Regions from separate parts of the Peribacillus sp. NPDC097264 genome, predicted to be linked through region 2. Evidence: predicted binding sites of a transcription regulator. Region 2 holds the regulator's gene; the other holds the start of a gene.

Region 1 (8,338 bases), on a different contig from region 2:
ATAGTCTAACCATAAAACTGAAAATACTTCATAAAGACATTTTCCAAAAAAAAGGGTTGGGACGTACTAATAGGGAATAACTCAAAAAGTCGTCGAGGAAAGCTCCTTAGCTTACCTCGACGACTCTTTGTAGCTTTTTAATAAGTTTAAGTATGACATATAAAGTAATCAGCATGATGGGATTCTATATTTTTCGTTAGTAAAAGTTCCTTGTAGACAAACAAGTTGATGATAGTCTAATTAGACTATATAATGATGAAAGTCTAATTAGGCTATATCAGTTATCCAAAGGCGTGAAAATTAAATGACAAAATCTTTTTTAATGTTAGGTCAGTCAAATATGGCAGGACGTGGATTCTTGCATGAAGTAGATCCTATCTATAATGAAAAAATAAAAATGCTACGCAATGGTCAATGGCAAATGATGACCGAACCGATTAATTACGATCGTCCTGTTGCTGGTGTAAGTCTCGCAGCATCTTTTGCAGAGGAATGGTCGAAAGTCAATCCTGATGATGAAATTGGCTTAATTCCTTGTGCGGAAGGCGGCAGTTCTTTAAATGATTGGCATCCAGAAGGTACCCTTTTTAAACATGCTTTATCTGAAGCTCGATTTGCGCTTGAGTCTAGTGAAATCTGCGGTATTCTTTGGCACCAAGGCGAAAGTGATAGCAACCATGGTCTTCATGAAACATATTATGAGAAATTTGTCCTGATTATTGATACTTTAAGAAAAGAATTAGAACTTGAAGATGTCCCTTTAATCATTGGTGGACTTGGTGACTTTTTAGGGAAAATAGGTTTTGGAAAATACGCAACAGAGTCTCAACAAGTTAATGAACAGTTACTCCGATTTGCTCATACTCAGCAAAACTGTTACTTTGTAACGGCAGAAGGCTTAACAGCCAATCCGGACGGTATTCATTTGGACGCTGTTTCGCAACGAAAATTTGGTTATCGCTACTACGAGGCATTTTCGAAAAAGTGCGATGTCCTAACACCTCTTTCGAATGAAGAACAATCATTAAAAACCAATACTGACTATTCAAAAACAGAACAAATTTATATTCATAGTATGAATATGGCTTTAAGCAAAATCACATACGCTGAATTTGAAGCAAAAATGATGAAGGTGATGCAATCATAATCCCCTTGCTTATACTTGGCCTGCTGATCCAAAATCCTGGAGCGCATGGCTACGAACTACTAACTTTAATGGAAAAACGACATTATAAGTATATCGTTAACTTTACGAAGGGTTCATTTTATTACAACTTACAACAACTTGAGGAAAAAGGCTTGATTGAACAAGTTCATCAAACAATTTTAAGCAATGGGCGCGAAATCCACCGTTTTACTATCACAAATTCAGGAATGGAAGAATTCGAAAAATTAATGGTGAAGTTTGGAACTAAATCCGAATATGTCAACTTACAATGCTATGTGGCGTTACTCTTTGCAGATGATTTCGATAAATATAAATTATTAAAATTAATTCAAGCACAAATTGACCAGACTGAAGCTCGAATTGCTCTCCTCGATGATTATCTAGCCATCACAAAAGAATTTCCTGGTAAAATCGATTATTTTCGCCGCATGAACGAAAATTCTCGTTCTCATCATCAAGTGAACTTAAAATGGTTTAAAGAATTGAAAGAAGAAATAGAAGAGCCCAATGCATAAATATAATATCCCCTATCAATATTACTTAGTAAAATTGATAGGGGATATTTATTTAAGGAATCCATAAAAAGGTTTTCAATAATAGAACATTCCTCTACTTGAAATCACACTGAAATCCTCTAGACATTAAAAAACAGCCCTTTGGACTATCTTAATCCAAAGGGCTGTTTTTTTTGAACGATACATCTTTTCATTACTGGTTTAAAGCCCGCACTTCAATTGGGCACCACAATTCGTACAAGTATTGCATCCGCCCATTTCCTGGACTTCACCCTTACGGCAAACTGGACACGTGTTACCCACTTCCGAACCTATCGTTACATTAGTCGAACGCAGTTCATTGATGGTATCAACCAGAACGACTTTTTTCTTTTCTTCCACATCTGTTAAGCCATCCATTTCAAGCTGCTGTTCCATTTGGTTTTCTTCAGCTTTTAATGTAAGAACCTGGCTGTCACGGCTTCCGTCTACATAAACCGTTCCACCTTTTGCGCCGCCTTTATATAAGCGCTCGTACACTTTTTGGACCTGCTCGACGGTATACCCTTTTGGGGCGTTAACCGTTTTACTGATCGAGCTATCAATCCAACGTTGAATGATGCATTGAACATCCGCATGGGCTTCAGGAGCCAATTCCATCGCCGAAATAAACCATTCAGGAAGGTTATCAGGATCGGCTTCAGGATGACGATCCAAGTATTCCTGAACGATGTCCGCTTTGACTTCAATGAATTTCCCTAAACGTCCGCTACGGAAATATGTGAACGAGAAGTATGGTTCAAGACCTGTCGAAACGCCGACCATCGTACCTGTGCTGCCCGTAGGAGCCACGGTCAATAAATGGGAGTTCCGGATACCGTGCTCGGCAATGCTTGTACGAATATCCTCAGGCATCTTCTTCATGAATCCAGTATTCGTGAAGCGCGTTCTAAGCTCATTCGTTTCTTCATCCGACGTTCCCTTCAGGAACGGGAAGCTGCCTTTTTCTTTTGCAAGTTCAACCGAAGCCCTGTAAGCAGACGTAGCAATCGTTTCAAACACTTTGTCCACCAGGATTTTTCCTTCTTCTGATCCATACTCGGTTTCACAATAAATTAGCAAATCATGCAGTCCCATGACACCTAATCCAACCCGTCTCTCGCCGAGTGCTTGTTTTTTGTTTTCCTCTAGGAAATAAGGGGTTGCATCAATGACGTTATCTTGCATCCGCACGCCCACTTCAACTGTTTTCTTAAGTTTTTCGAAGTTAACGGTCTTATTATCTTTATCCGCCATCTCAGCTAAATTGACCGCTGCCAGGTTACACACTGAAAATGGAGCCAATGGCTGTTCACCACATGGATTCGTAGCAACGACTTGCTGTCCATAAGCTTTTGCATTCGTCATCTCATTGGCATTATCAATAAAGAATATTCCCGGTTCTGCTGAGTACGTCGCACAAATGTTAATCAGGTTCCAAAGCTCCTTAGCACGGATCTTACGGTAAACCCGGACTTTATGGCCCATTTTTTCCCACTCGCGTACGTCTCCTACATTGTGCCACTCATCATTATAAATCGCCATTTCTTCCGCGTCGTAGCTTTCGACATCAGGGAAGCGCAACTCATACTCCGTATCTTTTTCGACGGCTTCCATGAACTCTTTGGTTAAGCAGATTGAGATATTGGCACCAGTCAAAAAGTCCGGATTGTGGACGCTATACGTTCCGCCTACGCGAACTTTTTCTTCAGCATCCCTAATGATTTTTTCACTGAATCCACCTAGACCCGGAATCTCTTTATAATTAATGATTCCTTGGTACATCGCCGTTTCTTGTTCGGTATGCGGTGTGAACTTCAATTTATCCGATGCATATTTCTTTATGGTTTCATCTTTTGTGTTCTCCATTAGGTAACGAAGAATCCTCGGGTTTTGCATTTTTGAAATAATGAACTCCGCAATATCTGGATGCCAATCAGTAAGCATGATCATTTGGGCACCGCGTCTACTTCCACCCTGTTCAACCAAATGAGTCAATTTCGCTATATCATCAAGCCATGAAACAGAACCTGAAGACTTGCCATTGACCCCTTTCGCAAGGGTGTTTCTTGGACGGAGCGTGGAGCCATTCGTACCGACTCCACCACCACGGCTCATGATCTCCATGACTTGCTTTCTATGCTCGGAAATCCCTTCGCGTGAATCTGGTACAAACGGCATGACATAACAATTAAAGTAAGTTACATCCGTGTTAGAACCAGCGCCATATAATACCCGGCCGGCCGGCACGAAATTAAGGTCCTTTAATTCTTCATAAAATTTATTGAACCATTCCGTTCTTTTTTCTTCAGTCGTTTCCACTGAAGCCAAACCAGTTGCATTACGCTTGGCAATTTGCTCGTAATATATTTCAAGCGGCTTTTCGATGATATCAAGCGGCCGATTAATGATTCCTGTTTCCACTTCTTCCGGATTATCCAGCACTCCGCGGAACTCTTCATCCACTAAAACCTTTGCCTTTTTCGATTCCCAATCTATTTCAACGATATGGCCAAGACCACGTGCAGGAAATTTCGGATCTTCTTTAATTGTCAATACTACAAAATCGCCAGCAGAGAGTGTGATTTTTTCAGTATCCTTAAAAGAATAACGGTCAAGCATAACTAGACGGGACACGCCCTTATGCATCATTTTCATATCAGCCGTTACAGGATGAACTTGGGGAAATAAAGATATATCTTTATTCAACCTTTCTAGATCAACCTTTAAAGCTTCTTTAATTACAACCGACATAATTCCCTCTCCTTTACATGTTTCAGATCCGTTCTTGTTGCAAAAATCAATATGTAACCTACATGTCCGTTTCGCTTAACAAGTTACACTAAATTTATCATAGCGAAACACAAAATTCAACATGTAGTGTTTAAGTATTTATTTTAACCACTATATATTGTGTTGTGGTTGATTGTCTTTTAATTTTGTCAAACGGTGAATCAATTAATTGAGTTAGTAAAAGGGAGGAAAATGTCGATTTATAATAAAAATTAGACAGATTTCAATGAATTTGAACATTGCATTTTGCCCGCCTCTTTCAAAGCACTGACGTTACAAGGAATACATGCTTGTTCACACAAATCTGAAAAAACTTATTTATTCCCGACTCTCGCTTCCCCTCTTTTTCTACCTCAAAAAATTCCAGTCATCACTTTCATATTTATTTTTGGCGATGTCCTTCACTTCCTGTAATTGCTTTTCACTCAGCACATATGGTTTCAAATCAATCGACAGACCCTCAGAAAAACCGTTTTCAAAGGCTACCTTCGCCTCGGAAATAGTTATTTTTCTACCAGCAATGTCATTGATGGCCACTGCTTTGTTTCTCAGATTGTTTTTCATCTTCTCTTTTACTTTATCATCGGAGAACTTGAATACACTAAATAGCTTCTCCTCATCAAGTTCAAGCAGGATGGCTCCATGCTGAAGGATAACACCTTTTTGTCTCGTTTGTGCGCTGCCCGCAACTTTCCTTCCCTCAACCACCAGTTCATACCAGCTTGGCGCATCAAAGCAAACTGAGGACTTTGGAGATTTCAGCATCTCTTTATCCTGTTCAGTTTCAGGCACAGAGAAATAGGCATCCAGTCCGAGGTTTCTGAACCCCTTCAATATTCCTTCAGAAATCACCCGATATGCTTCGGTCACTGTATTCGGCATTCCCGGATAAGACTCTGGGACAATGACGCTATAGGTGAGTTCATGTTCATGCAAAACAGCCCGACCGCCTGTAGGCCTACGGACAAAACCTAAGCCTTGCCTTTCAACTTCCGCCAAATCGATTTCGGTCTCAGCCCTTTGAAAATACCCGATGGATAATGTAGCCGGGTTCCACCCGTAAAACCGGATCATGGGAGGGATTTCCCCATTACTCTGCCAATTCAAAAGTGCTTCGTCCATTGCCATATTATAAGCAGGTGAACAATCGCCTGAATCAATGAATCCCCATTTTTCTTTCGTCACGATTACCCCTCTTTTCACGTAGGCTTATTAAACCCTCTAAAAAAACTCACAAGTAGTAGTTTACCAGAGTTTAGCAACGTAAAAAAGAAAGTAAGCTATTCCACCAAATATTTATAAAATTTTTTTTGATTATTGGAGAAACCAATTATATAATAGACATTGTCTGTATTCGTTTAGGTAGAAGGGAGTTTTTATGGTTGGATATCTTATATACACTGATTATCATCATAGTAGCCATCGTTGCATATTCACTATTTAATTGGTTCCGTCAACGTAAAATCGTTAAAACCTTAACACAGGAAGAATTTATCGCTAATTACAGAAAAGTTCAATTAATTGACGTACGGGAACCTAATGATTTTGATAATGGACATATCTTAGGGGCAAGAAATATCCCTATGACACAAATGAAGACCCGCTTAGTGGAAATTAGGCAGGACAAGCCTGTATACTTGTATGCTCAAAGTGAAATCATTAGCGGAAGAGCGGCAGCCATGCTATATAAAAAAGGCTACAGGGAACTTTTTCACTTAAAAGGCGGTTTCAAAATGTGGACAGGGAAGATCAAGGCGAAGAAATAAGGCCAATTGCCTAAACCTTACATCTTATCCGGTTTTGAAACATATCATACTGTTCAATAGGGAACTCATGCTTAACAGGCCAAGCATGTTATTTCCCGAGATACATATGAATTTTACCAAATAAAAAACCCCCCGCCATCTGGCAGGGGTTTTTTCAGCATCATGCTTGATAACGAAGAATTGGTTTTCTAGCGGCCAATGTTTCATCCAGGCGTTTAATAACCGTGGTATGGGGAGCCTCCTGAACGATTTCAGGGGTTTCTTCGGCTTCCTTGGCTATTTGTATCATTGCATCTATGAAAGCGTCCAGTGTTTCTTTTGACTCCGTTTCCGTCGGTTCGATCATCATTCCTTCTTCTACATTTAACGGAAAATATATGGTTGGTGGATGATACCCAAAATCAAGTAGTCTTTTCGCAATATCTAATGTACGGACTCCCAACTGCTTTTGCCTCCGACCACTCAATACAAATTCATGCTTACAATGGCGATTATATGGCAAATCGAAAAATGGTTCCAAACGTCGCATCATATAATTTGCATTGATGACGGCATTCTCCGTAACGGCCTTAAGTCCATCCGGTCCCATTGACCTTATGTACGTATAAGCCCTTACATTGATGCCGAAGTTCCCATAATAGGGCTTGACCCTTCCAATGGATTGTGGACGGTCATAATCAAGGACAAACTGATCGCCCTCTTTTGTCACGATCGGTTTAGGCAAATAGGGAATTAAATCCGACTTCACCCCAACCGGACCTGAACCAGGTCCTCCTCCGCCATGGGGTCCAGTGAATGTTTTATGGAGATTTAAATGAACAACGTCAAAACCCATATCTCCTGGACGCACTTTGGAAAGAACAGCATTCAGGTTAGCCCCGTCATAATAAAGCTTTCCACCGGCGTCATGGACAAGCTGTGCCATCTCCAGGATATCCTCTTCGAATAAGCCTAATGTATTTGGATTCGTAAGCATTAATGCTGCTGTATCTGGTCCTACCACTCGCTTCAAGTCTTCAAGGTCCACGAGCCCGAATTCATTGGATTTTACCGTAATCGTCTCTAGTCCGGCAACTGTTGCCGAAGCCGGGTTCGTTCCATGGGCCGAATCGGGGACGATGACTTTCGTACGGTTTACATCTCCATTCGCTTCATGGAAAGCCCTGATCATCATGAGCCCAGTCCATTCACCATGCGCCCCGGCAGCAGGCTGCAAGGTCACTTGATCCATTCCTGTAATTTCCGTCAAATGTTCCTGAAGATCAAATAACAACTCTAGAGCACCTTGGACGGTTTCTGGGTCCTGGTATGGATGGATATGGGCAAAACCATTGTACCTGGCGACATTTTCATTAATTTTCGGATTATATTTCATCGTACAGGAGCCGAGTGGATAAAACCCAGAGTCCACTCCATGGTTCCGTTTGGATAAAGCCGTATAATGACGCATGATATCAAGCTCGGAAACTTCCGGAAGCTCGGCTTCCTCCGTACGTATATATTCCACAGGCAGGATTTCTTCTAGTGGAATATCCGCTACATCCATTTCAGGAAGGCTATACCCGATTCGACCGGCTGTACTGATTTCAAAAATGAGTGATTGATCTTGATTATTCATAGTTGATCCCCCAGTTCCTGCGCAAATGCATCGATTTCTTCTTTTGTTCTTAGTTCCGTTACAGCCACTAGCATATGATTTTTCAACTCGGGATAAACGGAGCCCAGGTCAAAACCACCAATCATTTCTTTTTCAAAGAGCCTCTTATTGATATCTTTGTAGGGAAGAGGCAACTTAATGACAAATTCATTAAACGAAGGTCCTTCAAAGACCACTTCAATTCCTTGTGCTTGGAGCGTCTTTTTTGCGTAATGGGCTTTTTGAATATTCTGGACGGCCATTTCTCTGACGCCTTTTTTCCCTAGAGCAGTCATGGCTACAGAGGCTGCCAATGCGTTCAATGCCTGATTGGAACAAATATTGGATGTAGCTTTGTCACGGCGTATATGTTGCTCACGTGCTTGGAGCGTCAATACGAAGCCCCGTTTTCCATCCTCATCCACTGTCTGACCGACTAAAC
Region 2 (8,338 bases):
ACGGGAAATGGCTTCATCACGGGTTACTTCAATACGTGAGATTTCCAGGTTTTCATTGACGATTTTCTTCATTTCTTTTTCAATCGCTGAAAGGTCATCAGGAGTCAATGATTCCTCAAGATCGATATCGTAATAAAAACCGCCTTCGATGACTGGACCGACACCGAATTTAGCGTTTTTATAAAGACGTTTGATGGCTTGTGCCATTAAATGGGCGGTACTGTGGCGAAGAACTTCAAGTGCTTCCGCAGCATCTTGTGTAACGATTTCAATGGTACCGTCTTCTTCGATTGGACGTTTCAAATCATATAGTTCACCATTGAATTTACCTGCAATGGATTTTTTTCTTAGTCCTGGGCTGATGGATGCTGCGATGTCTTCAGTTGTTGTGCCTTTAGCAAACTCCTTCACCGCTCCATCAGGAAAAGATATTTTCAGTTGTTCTGACATTGTAGCTTCACTCCTTCTTTTAGTTACCATCCGTTTCAAGTTTCAGGGGGATACCAAGCAATTGCGCGGATTAAAACACAAAAAAGCCCGCCCCTGTATAAAACAGGGACGAGCTTAGTAATTAAATTAACCCGCGGTTCCACCCTCGTTCCACTCTGCTTTTCACGGCAAAGTGACACTTGTAACTAGATAACGGCAGCTTCCCGTCAGCTCATAGTCGCAAAAAAATTGCTTTCCGAACCGAAGTTTAAAGGTGGTAAGTGTTCTATGCTAATAGGAAGCTTACAGCCTGCTGGCTTCCCTCTCTGTAAATTGGCGACTAGAATACCCGTGTCCTCATCATAACTTTTTGTTTTTAATAGTATGTAGGAAATTATAATTCGTTATGCATTGAAAATCAAGGTTAAAATTAGGTTTTACCCAAAATCCCCAAGATAATCATTCAGTGGCCTGCTTAAAGGCTGAAAGCGGCAGGACGGTCGCCCTTTCCTCGAAGATTCGTGTCATCGTTTGAATCAGGCCTTCCTCCTTATTATCCGTATAAATATATAAGCTAGCCGGTGCGATGGATAAGAGTGGTGCCCAAAGGACCGTATCAAGAAAGAATGAAATATCGGCCAGCAACTTCCTGTCAATCATGCTTGTCAGTTTTCGGCGATCCATCCTGCCGAGCTCATGATCATAGAATTGAAACCCGTCATGATTGACAAGGTGAAGCCTTGGTACCTTCGATTCCTGTTCATGCAGGCAATCCCTGAGCATCGCAATGAAATTTTGGTAATCCTGCTCGAGCTTATATTCATCGATGGCCCGAACTGCATACTTTTCCAACGCATGCTGAAAAGACCTTAACCGAAAGGTAGTGAACGAATCGAATGAAAAAGACACCTTTCCCGCCAATATACTCTGAAGGCCTTCTTCGATCAATTGCTTTTCCCTACTGAATAAACTGCCTCCACATTCGGTGTTTTCCGCTTCAATGATGGAAGAAGCTATCTCGATGATGGCATCAATTTCTTCTTGTTCTCGATAGAAAAATTTTCCGATGATGATTTGTTTAAGAACAGGAAGCGTTTTTTCTTCAAGTAAAAAGGAATGAAATGTTTCACTGAGCAGTGTCAGCCATTTATCGGTTTTTAGTTTGGACATATCGATAACGAGACCTTGTTGTGGGGAAAATTCAATATATGGTTGAACTTCTGTCCCCAAAGGATGGACAGAAACGAAATTCAGCAGTTTTAAAGCTTCCGAATCATTTTGGAACGTAATTTGCACTACGACATCCCCCCTTCCCCCTTGCTTTACTTTTTTCATGTATATGGGAATAGGGGCTTATTTAGAAGTAAGATGGTGTGAAAGGGCAAAAAAAAGCAGCCTCTTTGTAGAGACCACCTTCCTTTACCTTCTGCGATTGATACCATCAAGCTTTACAGGTTCCGCTAAATATTGAATCCTCTCCAATACCCTTGCCGCTTTCACTTCTTCTTTCTCACCACGTTGGGAATAAGTCAAGTGATTCTCCAGACCCTTCATATCAAAATTGGAAGTGAAAAACGTCGGTAAATTTTCAAGCATTCTAAATTGTAGGATGGGCCCTATGACTTCATCCCGTCCCCAGCTTGTCATCGATTCTGCCCCAATATCATCAAGCATCAGGACAGGCGCCGTTTTGACCATCTCTATTTTCTCGTTGACGGTATTATCACCGATTGAACCTTTCAGTTCCCGTAAATAATCAGGAACATAGACGATCATCGAAGAGATTTGCCTTTGCGCAAGTTCATTGGCGATCGCACCCAATAAATACGTCTTACCAACGCCAAACTTTCCGTATATATACAATCCCTTTTGACGTTTGCCAGGCTCATATTCCATGATGAACGATATCGCTTTTCCTAGGACGCCTAACCGTTTATTTTCATCGTCCGTTTGTGAAAAGTCTTCAATCGTTGCCTTCAATATATCCTTGGGAACGTATAGACTGCGAATGAGCCTCTCCCGTTTCCGCTTCTCATCCTCTGCCAATTTCCTCGGACAGATTTCATAATTCAAATTAAGGGCCTTCCCTTGAACAACGAGCTTTGGATAATACCCATGCATCATATTGATGCACCCATCCAGGCTTGGACATCTATCACACTTGTTGCTCTGAGAAATGAATTCGTAAAGCTTACCTAAATTCTTATCGATCATTTCCTCTGTGACCGTTGAGCTATTGGCATTCAGAAAAAGACGCACCTGTTCATTTTCAAAGATTTCCTGCTTCAACTGTTCATACCGTTTCTGGAAATCACCCGTATTGGCCAGTTTATTAAGCGATCTATTAATCTTTTCCATCGTTTATTTCACCTCCAGCTTTCCACTGCTTCCACTTCTCTTGAAGCTCACGTTTTTGTTCACTCAGTTCAGGCTGTTCCGCTTTCTGTTCAGGCTGTTTCTCCTCGTCCTGTTCAAGCCAGTCCGGAACCACTTCTTCTCTGATCGATTTTTTCCGGCCGCCTTTGGCAACGTTCTTGCTTCCTTGTGCCCACTCTTGGTATTTCCGGTGTTCATTTTTAGCCAGTTCCATCGCTTCTATGACTGTGGAAACCTTCAATCGTGCCCAATGACCTGCCAGTTTTTCCACATATCCCTTTGTGAATTTCATGTCTGTCTTAAGCATAACGTATTCGATTAAAACATTCACGACTCCAGGATTCAGCTTCTGATTGATCATTACACCTTCCACCACTTTTAAATCACCACTGGTCGGTTCCGCTCCTCCGGATAATTGCATGAGCCGATCACGCGGGGAAGTAGTCTCCAAATGGCGAATAAGCTCTTGCTCCTGTGTTTTCGGTTCATCCTTTTGCGTCCGTTCCCGTATAGGCTGTACACGATTGATCAAGGAAGGCATGTCGGCCTGGCGTTCAATTTGGTACCAGTCCCTTGCCGCTTTCCGAAGCAGCTCTTCATCGATTTCATCGTCCAGCGTTACGGCATCCATTACTAGTTTTTGCATTTCAAGCGGATTGATGCCATATAAAAAAGCTAGTTTGGCGATGGTATTTCTAATTTTAGGCGTAAAGGCCTTCTTGGGTACAATCGAGCTCTTCATCCCAGCGAACAAAAGATCAAAATCAAACAAGCCATCGAACCCCGAAGGCTCGACACCGTCAGATTGATCGATAAATTGCTGTTTAGGCAATGGGTTCCATTCGTTTTTGGCTTCATCCGTAACATAGAGGGAATCTAGATGATCTGATGAAAAAACCTCTGCAAAGGATTTCGTCACATATTCAAACTGGTCCGTTGCAATCGTGTCCACACAAAAGAATCTCTTCAGCCGGTTGAATTGGACTTTTCCTATTTTTTTATATAAATAGATATTCAGCATGCCATCCGTGAAAAACTGCTGCGGGGATAGGGGCGGATTCAATTCATAGATGAATTCCTTCGTATCCCCTTTCGATTTCTTGTACACATTCAGCAATCCGATTCCTTCAAGTAAAAGACGTGCTTCATATATATCGCCTAATTTCAGGCCCATGGTATTCATCAATTGATAATGGGAGGAAGCCTCCGACCAAAGCCGGTTCTCCTCCAATTCGCTCCATAACGTCATGTATAGGCTAATACAGATCGGTCCAATAAGAGGTTGGTACAGCCGTGTCAGTATTTTCCGATCATAATCATGAAGCAGCCCCGCAGAGGACACCATGTACGAATCCGCGGGGAGCAGTTCCTGCCAATGCATTGACATCTTCATTCAAACCTTTCAAAAGATATAGTGAAAAAAGAGCCAAAGTAAATCTTCAGCTCTACTTTCTTTCTTTATTTATTAAATCTTTCAGTTCATCGATAAATACATTAATATCTTTAAATTGTCGGTATACGGAGGCAAATCTCACATAAGCCACTTCATCAACTTCAGCCAGTTGGTCCATCACCATTTCACCGACACTGTCACTTTTCACTTCCGAAATACCCTGATTGCGCAATTCCTTTTCTACATAACTCGTGATTTGTTCTAGTTCCTTCAATGGAACCGGACGCTTTTCACAAGCCCTGATTAGTCCACGCAGGATTTTATCACGGCTAAACTCTTCCCGAGTCCCGCCCTTTTTCACGACGATCAACGGCGTCTCCTCGACCTTTTCAAAAGTAGTGAATCGAAACCCGCATGCCTCGCATTCCCGGCGTCGTCGAATCGATTTACTTTCATCGACAGGCCTGGAATCGAGCACTCTCGTTCCGTTATATTGACATGATGGACATTTCATCATTACCAGCTCCGTATTTTAAGTGATACTCCTAATCAAACTTCCCTAAGGAATACTATTTTATCTTAATCTTATATAAAAGGGACAACCAGTACAAGTAAAAAGTGAAACTTCAAGTAAAGGATGTGTGTACTTACTATGTAAATGCCTGTTAATGGAGCTTTTCCATGAGTGAAGAATGGCCATTTCATGGCATCAAAAAAGAGATGCATATATAGCATCTCTTGTTAACCCGTTTATTATAAAACACCCATTTTAGTTTTTTTCATTTGCACGGGACCAAGTCCACGTGGAAGTTCAATATTCTCGCGCGTTTGTGCATTCAAAGCCTCCGCGATATAATCGGCTGCAATATTAGGATCTAAGTTGCCGCATGTATAAACATCAATGCTGGCATATCCATGTTCCGGAAAGCTATGAATGGTAAGATGTGATTCAGAGATAATGACGACCCCGCTCACCCCTTGTGGAGCAAATTTATGGAATGCCACCTCGCGAACCTCAGCACCCGATTTCAGTGCAGCATCGACGAAGATTCTCTCAATTAAATCAATATTGTTCAGTTTTTCAAAGTCACAACCCCAAAGTTCAGAAATGACATGTCTTCCCATCGTTTCCATCGTGTAAGCTGTTTCCATATTCTGTTCCCCCTTACATAATTAAAAATTCTGAATCCTTAATAACTACCACGGGGGAAAGTTAGTCCAAAGAGGTCCTAACCCTTTAAGTAGCCATTACGCAAACTCCCTTTTTAGGAAGTTCACGATTCATAGTATATAATGTATGGATTTCTTTTGCAACTGCATTTTGCATTTTTGGAAATTTAATCATTAATTGTTAATCTGACAGGACCAAGGAATTAATACCCAAGGTTCCGTACCTGTCCTAAACGTATCCATAAGAATAGCCCGTTAAACATATAACGGGCCTTTACTCTTATTTAACTGACATTTGAACTTCAGAAGCCTTTGTCAACTCCGAAGCTACCAATTTTACAAGATCGACTACTCGATTGGAGTAACCCCACTCGTTATCGTACCAAGCCAGAATTTTCACTTTTCTATCACCAATCATCATCGTCGACAGACCATCGATGATGGCAGAATGCGGATTGGTCTTGAAATCACTTGAAACAAGCGGTTCTGTTGTATATTCCATAATTCCTTTAAGCTCATTTTCTGAGGCATCTATGAAAGCCTGATTCACTTCATCGATTGTAACATCACGGTTTAAATCCACAACAAGGTCGACTAAAGAGACGTTCGGAGTCGGTACACGTATGGCCATACCATGAAGTTTGCCCTTCAATTGAGGCAACACCAATGAAAGAGCTTTAGCCGCCCCTGTAGTCGTAGGGATGATGCTTTCTGCAGCCGCACGGGCACGCCTTAAATCCTTGTGCGGGTTATCGATGTTATTTTGGTCATTCGTATAAGAATGGATGGTTGTCATCAAACCATTGTCTATGCCGAACTTTTGATCAAGTACTTTGGCAACCGGTCCAAGGCAATTAGTCGTACACGACGCATTCGAAATGACGAAATGCTTGTCAATTTCTAACGCTTCCTGATTTACGCCCATCACAATGGTAACGTCTTCATTTTTACCCGGCGCGGAAAGGATGACCCTTTTTGCCCCTGCTTCTAAGTGCATGGCGGCTTTAGAACGCTCATTGAATTTACCCGTAGCTTCGATTACAATATCTATATCCATCTCTTTCCAAGGCAATAGCTTTGGATCGCGATTATTTATCAGTTGTACACGTCGTCCATTCACTACAAGAGAATCATCTTCGGCAACGATTATGCCGTCAAACTTCCCATGAATTGTATCATACTTCAATAAATGGGCTAACGTTTCAGCGGGATAGCTTGCATTAATGGCAACGATGTCCAGACTCTCATCTACTATTGCCTTACGGAAAACCATTCTTCCAATTCTTCCAAATCCGTTAATCGCTATTCTTGAATTCATTTATCGGACCCTCCTGAATATATTAATGTTATACTTAATACCCTTCATATGTAATTAGTATAACACATTACTCTTGAAATGTGTTAATAAAAAAGCGGATTTCTTCCTTTTTCAAAACAAAAAGGAAGAAACCGTTAAAGTCCCTTCCTTTTCCACTCTATAGGATCTCCCATTTCTTAAGTATTTCAACAACCTGCTTTTTGGTTTCTTCTATATCGCCATTATTATCGACGATGGCATCCGCTAGTTCCTTTTTATCTTTCAAGGGCATTTGCGAATGGATTCTCGCTAAAGCGTCGGTTTCCGTCAACGCATTCCGGTTCATTAATCGCTCTAGTTGAACCGATTCATCCACGTATACCAAAAGTGTCCTTTCCACCATGAACGTCAGCTTGCTTTCGAACAGGAGTGGAATGTCCATGAATACCGTTTCCGCTCCAGCAGCAAGGGCCTTTTCCGTTTCTTGGCGCATCCAATTTCTCACGGCAGGATGTACGATACGATTTAAAAGCAACCTTTTTTCTTGGTCGTGAAATATGATCGAGCCTAACTTTGCCCGGTCGATCCTTCCATCAGACAATAAAAGATCTTCCCCGAAAGCCTTCACCACTTGTAGGTAGGCCTCTTCCCCAGGTTCCACGACTGCACGGGAAGCCACATCCGCATCCACTATCACGAAACCCAATTCTCTTAAATACTGACTGACACTACTTTTCCCACTGGCAATTCCACCAGTGATCCCGATGATTTGTCCCATAAGCTCCCCCTTTTCCCCGTTCTTTATAACTTGAATAATCCGATTAAAATCAGTAATACCCCCGGAAGAAAGGTCAGATGCTGCACGATTTTATTATTGGAAAGCAATTTGCCGGATTGAAGTCCGCTCCCGATAAAGATGAAGCTCATCACGGCAATGCAAAGTGCAAGAATGATTGGGGAAATCCCCATCATGGCAGCTCCCACTCCGGCACCGAACGCATCTAGCGATAACGCGAAGCCCAGTACAAGCGCCTCGATACCGGTAATCGTCCCTGATCTATCAAAATCGGCATTCATTGGTTTTTGTAAGATATTGATAGCCACTCCAAGTGATTTAATTTCAAAATTGAAGATGATTTTTTCGTGATATCGCTCATCATTCGTTTCCTTCTCGGGCCTAAAATATTGGTATACCATCCACGACCCCAAAAGTACGAGGATAATGCCCCCTGTTTTTTCTGCGGCCCCGACAGAGATAAGCTGACTGATGAATTCACCGATGACCATCGCAATACCCAAGCTCATTGCCGAACAGACCGATACGACAGCAATGGATTTCAAGGGTATTTTCACCTTGCGCATACCGAACGTCATGCCCACACCGAAACCGTCAATACTTACTGCAAAAGCAAGAAAAATAATTTGTAGCCACATCGGAATGAATGCTCCTTCCCATCTAGTTGCTACCCCAGTATATGGAAAGAGCCCATCCGATGTGTTTTATCAAATGATTACTTATTTGGCTGGCAAGTCGGGCATATATGTGTGCCCCGTCCTGCGACGACTAGCTTTTCTAACGGGGTACCGCAAATTTTGCAGTTTTCCCCTTTGCGTCCGTATACATTCAGTTCCAACTGAAACATGCCGATTTGACCTTGTGAGTTGACGTATGA

What was found. The regulator NrdR, encoded in region 2, represses ribonucleotide reductase genes. The targets are predictions, from matches to a motif close to AACACNATATATNGTGTT.
Region 1: ACQKL0_RS07250 (vitamin B12-dependent ribonucleotide reductase) is a predicted target of NrdR. The motif match lies at 4,602-4,619, and genes of this name have one in related genera.

Annotation. Positions count from the first base shown of each region.
Region 1 is NZ_JBNNSR010000004.1:36,201-44,538, reverse strand. It holds gene ACQKL0_RS07260 (sialate O-acetylesterase) at 305-1,147, shown strand; gene ACQKL0_RS07255 (PadR family transcriptional regulator) at 1,144-1,683, shown strand; gene ACQKL0_RS07250 (vitamin B12-dependent ribonucleotide reductase) at 1,885-4,455, opposite strand; gene ACQKL0_RS07245 (lipoate--protein ligase family protein) at 4,843-5,679, opposite strand; gene ACQKL0_RS07240 (rhodanese-like domain-containing protein) at 5,877-6,260, shown strand; gene gcvPB (aminomethyl-transferring glycine dehydrogenase subunit GcvPB) at 6,421-7,878, opposite strand; gene gcvPA (aminomethyl-transferring glycine dehydrogenase subunit GcvPA) at 7,875-8,338, opposite strand, start outside.
Region 2 is NZ_JBNNSR010000003.1:287,259-295,596, forward strand. It holds gene thrS (threonine--tRNA ligase) at 1-450, opposite strand, end outside; gene ytxC (sporulation protein YtxC) at 889-1,725, opposite strand; gene dnaI (primosomal protein DnaI) at 1,849-2,787, opposite strand; gene ACQKL0_RS06715 (replication initiation and membrane attachment family protein) at 2,774-4,192, opposite strand; gene nrdR (transcriptional regulator NrdR) at 4,251-4,712, opposite strand; gene speD (adenosylmethionine decarboxylase) at 4,952-5,332, opposite strand; gene ACQKL0_RS06730 (glyceraldehyde-3-phosphate dehydrogenase) at 5,649-6,686, opposite strand; gene coaE (dephospho-CoA kinase) at 6,844-7,443, opposite strand; gene ytaF (sporulation membrane protein YtaF) at 7,467-8,099, opposite strand; gene mutM (DNA-formamidopyrimidine glycosylase) at 8,177-8,338, opposite strand, start outside.